Regions from separate parts of the Halomonas sp. MCCC 1A11062 genome, predicted to be linked through region 3. Evidence: predicted binding sites of a transcription regulator. Region 3 holds the regulator's gene; each other region holds the start of a gene.
The links. The regulator sigma-54, encoded in region 3, starts transcription at its own class of promoters, with help from an activator protein. The targets are predictions, from matches to a motif close to TGGCACNNNNNTTGCTNT.
Positions count from the first base shown of each region.

Region 1: a site for sigma-54 is predicted at 717-734, ahead of glnA (glutamate--ammonia ligase). Genes of this name have one in related genera too.
Region 2: a site for sigma-54 is predicted at 1,047-1,064, ahead of HOP58_RS19800 (CmpA/NrtA family ABC transporter substrate-binding protein). Genes of this name have one in related genera too.

Region 1 covers NZ_JABFTW010000018.1:27,261-29,463, forward strand. Annotated here, with positions in the region: gene HOP58_RS17075 (hypothetical protein) at 1-315, opposite strand, end outside; gene glnA (glutamate--ammonia ligase) at 871-2,203, shown strand, end outside.
Region 2 covers NZ_JABFTW010000026.1:39,529-41,731, forward strand. Annotated here, with positions in the region: gene HOP58_RS19800 (CmpA/NrtA family ABC transporter substrate-binding protein) at 1-962, opposite strand, end outside; gene HOP58_RS19805 (sigma 54-interacting transcriptional regulator) at 1,252-2,203, shown strand, end outside.
Region 3 covers NZ_JABFTW010000004.1:49,521-51,723, reverse strand. Annotated here, with positions in the region: gene lptB (LPS export ABC transporter ATP-binding protein) at 1-308, shown strand, start outside; gene HOP58_RS05635 (RNA polymerase factor sigma-54) at 485-1,906, shown strand; gene raiA (ribosome-associated translation inhibitor RaiA) at 2,015-2,203, shown strand, end outside.

The DNA.
Region 1 (2,203 bases), on a different contig from region 3:
GAACGGCGCCACCCAGGTCAGCGGAAAGCGATCCACCAGCACGATGAAGCCCAGCACGAAGAGAAACGGCCAGGTCTGATGCCACAGATGCCCCAGCTCGGGCAGGCGGAAGAACGGCAGGCGCCGGCGAATCAGCGCGATGGCGCTGAGCAGCGCCAGGGCCAGGGCGCAGACCAGCATGACCCAGGCGCCGAGAGTGGCCAGGGTACGGGGATGCATGCCGACGGCGAAGCCGCGACCGCCGTAGGTGGGCACGACCCAGGTGAGCAGCAGCACCGCGAGGGCGGCGACGCCCAGGCCGGACCAGAAATTCATGCGTAGCGAATCAGACATAGCGAACAGGTTATTTATCGGTGAGTGGGCAGCGAGCAGCGTTTTTTCTTGAATTAGGGCTTGTCGCTAAAAACTTTTGCTGAGTTGGGCTCAGACACAGCACCCTATGCGCTGGTGGAATCCGGCTCAATCCATTGGTTCGACGTTTAATCAACGCAGACGAATGAGTTCCGACGGAGAGACATTGGCTATGTTGGTGGAAGCTGGCGATCCAACATGGTGCATGACCGGAGAAATTGCACCGCTGTGGAGCGAAAAAAACCTGAAAATCGCCCGGCTACATGATGCAACACGCTGTCGCCACAGAGTGGTGCACGCCATCAGGCGGCTTTTTATAATGAGCACAGTGGGTTGCGTGCCGCTGGGGCGTTGATGGTGCAAGTTGGCACGCAACCTGCATTAGGTTGGCCAGCGCCATGTTCGTGCATGGTGAACGTGGGCAGGAAATCTGCCGCGTGCTACAACACATGCTGGAATGAACCAGCGCAGTGGACTTCAGCCAAAACGAATCGAGCTACCGCTCAAACGGAGGACACAATGTCAGCCAAGACTCTCGCCCTGATCGAAGAACATGATGTGAAGTGGGTGGACCTGCGTTTCACCGACACTCGGGGTAAGGAACAGCATGTCACCATTCCGGCCCGCGACGTGAACGAGGAGTTCTTCGAGAACGGCCAGATGTTCGATGGCTCCTCCATCCATGGCTGGAAGGGCATCAATGAGTCGGACATGATTCTGCGCCCGGAAGACGGCACCGCCTTCCTCGACCCGTTCACCGAAGATTCCACCCTGGTATTGCGCTGCGACATCATCGAGCCGGCCACCATGCAGGGCTACGAGCGCGACCCGCGCTCCATCGCCAAACGCGCCGAGGCCTACCTGCAGTCCACCGGACTGGGCGACACCGCCTTCTTCGGCCCCGAGCCCGAGTTCTTCATCTTCGATGAGGTACATTGGAAGGCCGACATCGAAGGCGCCATGTACAAGATCACCTCCGAAGAGGGTGCCTGGTCTACCGATCGCCAGCTCGAAGGCGGCAACCTGGGCCACCGTCCGCGGGTCAAGGGCGGCTACTTCCCGGTGCCCCCGGTCGACAGCTTCCATGACATCCGTGGCGCTATGTGCAACACCCTGGAAGCCATTGGCCAGACCGTCGAGGTGCATCACCACGAGGTGTCCAACGCCGGCCAGAACGAGATCGGTGTGAAGTTCAACACCCTGGTGAAGAAGGCCGACGAAGTCCAGGAAATGAAGTACGTGATCCACAACGTGGCCCACGCCTACGGCAAGACCGCCACCTTCATGCCCAAGCCGCTGGTCGGCGACAACGGCAGCGGCATGCACGTGCACCAGTCGTTCTGGAAGGACGGTCAGAACCAGTTCGCCGGCGACCAGTACGCTGGCCTGTCCGAAATGGCGCTCTACTACATCGGCGGCATCATCAAGCACGCCCGTGCCCTGAACGCCTTCACCAACGCTTCGACCAACTCCTACAAGCGTCTGGTGCCGGGCTTCGAGGCGCCGGTCATGCTGGCCTACAGCGCCCGTAACCGTTCGGCTTCCATCCGCATTCCCTACACCGCGAGCCCCAAGGGCAAGCGTGTCGAGGCTCGCTTCCCGGATCCGACCGCCAACCCCTACCTGGCCTTCGCTGCCATGCTGATGGCCGGTATCGACGGCATCAAGAACAAGATCCATCCTGGCGATGCCATGGACAAGAACCTCTATGACCTGCCGCCGGAAGAGGGCAAGCTGGTTCCGACCGTCGCCAGCAGCCTGGATCAGGCACTCGAGGCGCTGGACGCTGACCGTGCGTTCCTCACCGAGGGTGGCGTGTTCACCGACGACATGATCGATGCCTACATCGAGC
Region 2 (2,203 bases), on a different contig from region 3:
TCGACGATGGCGCGCAGCAGGGCGCCATAGGTGTTGGGGTTCTCGCGAGCGAAGCGCGCGCTGGTGGCGAAGGCGCAGCACGGGTGGCCGTCCCAGATCTCCTTGGTCAGTAGATGGATGAAGCCGATCCGCTCATAGACCGCGCGCTGGTTGAACGGGTCGGGAGAGAGAAAGCCGTCGATGTTGCCGGCGCGCAGGTTGGCGACCATCTCGGGCGGCGGGATGACGCGAATCTGGATGTCCCGATCCGGATCGAGACCGTGTTCGGCCACGTAGTAGCGCAGCAGGAAGTTGTGCATCGAGTACTCGAAGGGCACGCCGAAGGTGAAACCGCGCCACTGCTCGGGGTCGCGCTTGTCCTGATGGTCGTTGTGCAGCACGATCGCCTGGCCGTTGACGTTCTCGATGGCCGGCGCAACGAAGTGCCGCGAACTGGAGCCGGCGCCCAGGGTCATGGCCAGCGGCATCGGCGTCAGCATGTGGGCGGCATCGAAGCGGTCGTTGAGCGAATTGTCGCGGATCAGCGCCCAGCCCGCAGCCTTGATCACGTTCACGTCGAGCCCGTAGCGTTCGTAGAAGCCCATGGGGTGGGCCATGATGATCGGCGTGGCGCAGGTGATGGGGATGAAGCCGATATCCAGCTGGCTCTTCTCCAGCGGCCCCAGGCTCTCCTGGGCGGCGGCCTTGATCGCGCCCAGCGGCAGAATGGTAGACAGCGCTGCCGCCACGGTACCGCCGCCGACCAGCTTCATGAACTGGCGGCGATGCATGTCGCTGTGGCCGAAGATGCCGCGCACCAGAGCGCTCTCCACGACGCGATCCATCATCGCTTCGCTGTCGCGTGGGGCGTCGCTGGCATCATCGCGGCTGGCCGAACACTCACCACAGCCGCAGTGGCGGCCATGGACCAGTGACTGACGATGATCGAACGGGTTTCCCAGACTGTTGTGATCGTTGTTCATGTGGTTCCCCTCGAGAACGCAGGTAATCGATTGCCTGCACTCGCCTGGTGCATGGGGACAAGGCGTGCCGGCACTCTCTCCTGCCAAGCGAGTCACGTGCCATTCCTCGTGCTTTTCTTTCTAGTTTCGTAAAAACAATGGCTTGCAGGATGAGAGAGAGTGGCGGGAAAAGGCGACGATATGCGACGAAATTCCGTCATTGACGATATCTCGTTGCTTTCACGACGAAATGTCGTCACTGGTACGCTGCTTGTATGGATCAGGGCAGACTTCCTGTTGGAGTTCCACCATGTCTCTGCCCCAGGTACCGGAGCGCTTTGCCTTCGATCATGCCCCCATCGCCATGCTGCTGGCCGATCCCCGGGCCGACCGGCTGCTGGCCGCCAACGCCGAGGCGTGTCGCCTGCTGGGTGCCGACTTCGAGCGGCTCGCCTCACGCCCCTTCAGCCACTGCCTGGGACCTTCGTTGCCGATGTGGGTAGCGTTCAGCGACGAAACCCAGCAGCGCTCACCGGCCTGGTCCGACGACCTGCTGCTGTTCGATGTGCAGCGCGCTCCGCGCCGGGTGGAGGTGTACGGGCAGGCGCTGGACGAGCATTGCTTGATGTTCGGCGTGATCGAGCTCGACAAGGCCGAGCAGCGCCGGGCGCGGGCCGAACTGTGGCGGCGTCACCGTCGCGGTCATGTGGGCTGGGAGCGGGTCGAGCAGGTGTTCGAGCGCATCGAGCGGCAAAACCAGTTGATCCTGGGCGCCGCCGGGGAGGGCATCTACGGGCTCGACGCCGAGGGCCGCACCACCTTCGTCAACCCGGCCGCCGAGCGCATCCTGGGCTGGAGTAGCGAAGACATGGTCGGCCATGACGCTCACCTGATGTTCCACCACACCCATGCCGACGGCAGCCACTTTCCTGTGCAGCAGTGTCCGATCCACGCCTCCTTCAGCGATGGTCAGGTGCATCGGGTCGACAACGAGGTGTTCTGGCACAAGAACGGCGAGGCGATCCCGGTGGAGTACACCAGCACGCCGATCTTCGAGACCGGGCGGCTGGTGGGCGCCGTGGTGCTGTTCCGTGACATTCGCGAGCGCAAGCGGGCCGAACAGCAGCTGCGCGATGCCCTGGCCGAGGTGGAATCGCTAAGGCAGCGCCTGGAGCTGGAGAACCAGTATCTGCAGGAAGAGATCACCGCCGAGATCAACCATCGTGAGATCGTCGGCGAGAGTCCGGCAGTGGCCCACCTGG
Region 3 (2,203 bases):
GGGGTGAGCGGCGGCGAGTGGAAATCGCTCGGGCGCTGGCCACCGAGCCGGCCTTCATTCTGCTGGACGAGCCCTTTGCCGGGGTCGACCCGATCTCGGTGGGCGAGATCAAGGGCATCATCCGCCAGCTGAAGGCCCGCGACATCGGCGTGCTGATCACCGATCACAACGTTCGCGAGACGCTGGACATCTGCGATTCGGCCTATATCGTCGGCGACGGCCAGATCATCGCGGAAGGTGACGCCGAAGCCATCCTGGCCAACCGGCGCGTGCGCGAAGTCTATCTCGGCGAGGACTTCCGGCTATAGCGCTCTCGCGCCCATAACGCATTCTTCGCCGACAAGCAAGAATCTGATCTTAAATTAAAAGCTTCTAACAGGCATGAATATTGCCGATGGCATGCTTATTGCAGCCTCGAGCTCTTGCAAGTGATCCTCGGCCAGTCTAGGGTAGAGTCTTTCCGGCAAATGAGCCCATTATTCTCATGGCCATGAAAGCATCATTGCAACTGCGAGTCGGCACTCAGCTGACCATGACACCACAGCTACAGCAGGCCATCGCGCTGCTGCAGCTCTCCACCCTGGACTTGCGCCAGGAGATCCAGCAAGCTCTCGAGTCCAATCCCATGCTGGAGCTCGACGACGGCTTCGGCGAACAGGCCGTCAGCGAACCCCAGAGCGACGACTGGGCCAGCGAAATTCCCGGTGAGCTCTCCACCGACAGCGACTGGACGGATACCTATCCCGATCATGGCAGCGGCGCCGCCGGCGCCACCGGTGAAGGCCCCGACTTCGAACGCCAGGCCTCTGGGCAGACGCTGGCCGGCCACCTGATGTGGCAGTTGGCGATGATCGATGTGAACGAGCGTCAGCGCCAGATTGCCGAGAGCCTGATCGATGCCGTGGACGGCACCGGCTACCTGACCCAGCCGCTGGAAGAGATCCGCGACGGCCTGCGGCGCCAGGGCCTCGAGGGGTTGCCCACCCGCGAGGTCGAGCAGGTGCTGCTGCGCCTGCAGCAGTTCGAACCCACCGGTGTCTTCGCCCGGGATCTACGCGAATGCCTGATGCTGCAGCTCGCCACCCTGCCTGACGACACTCCCCTGCTGCCCCAGGCACGCCGCCTGGTGCGCCAGTTTCTCGAGGCCTTGGCCGCCGACGACCGCCGCCTGCTCAAGCGCCGCCTGAGCCTGGACGACGAGGCCCTCGACGACGCCATTGCCCTGGTACGCTCCCTGAACCCCCGCCCCGGCAGCGACTATGCCGAGGTCGGCAGCAACTACATCACCCCCGACCTGGTCGCCTATCACGACGAGTCCGGCTGGCGCGTAGAGCTCAATGCCGAAGCGCTGCCACGGCTGCGCATCCAGCCCGACTACGTCGCCCTGGTGCGGCGCGCCGACAAGAGCCAGGACAACCAGTTTCTCAAGGACCACCTTCAGGAAGCTCGCTGGCTGATGAAGAGCCTGGCCAGCCGTAACGACACCCTGCTGCGGGTGGGGCGCGAGATCATGGCCCGCCAGATCGACTTCCTGGAGCAGGGCGAGGAGGCGATGAAGCCCCTGGTGCTGGCCGACATCGCCCAGGCCGTGGAGATGCACGAGTCGACCATATCGCGGGTGACGACGCAGAAGTTCATCCACACGCCGCGCGGCGTATTCGAACTGAAGTATTTCTTCTCCAGCCATGTCGGCGGCAACGGCGAGGGGGACGCTCACTCCAGCACCGCGATTCGCGCCCGCATTCGCAAGCTGATCGCCGACGAGCCACCGCGCAAGCCGCTCTCGGACAGCCGCCTGGTGGAGCTGCTGGCCGACGACGGCATTCAGGTGGCGCGCCGCACCGTGGCCAAGTATCGTGAAGCGCTGGGGATACCCTCCTCGAGCGAACGCAAGCGCTTTCGTTGAAGTCGAAACGCAGCGTTGACAGCGGACAAGAGCGTCGTTCGGAGGGGTTTGCAAGGAGGCAAAAAGGGTTACAATCAAACCACCACTCGAAGGACGAAGGAGCTTGTCATGCAAGTCAACATCACCGGCCATCATGTTGAACTGACCGATTCCCTGCGTGACTACGTGAGCGAGAAGCTTAGCCGCGTCCAACGGCACTACGACAACATCACCAACGTCCAGGTCACCCTGTCCATCGAGAAGGAGCGCCAACAGGCCGCCTGCACGCTGCATGCCGCCGGTGCCGACCTGCATGCC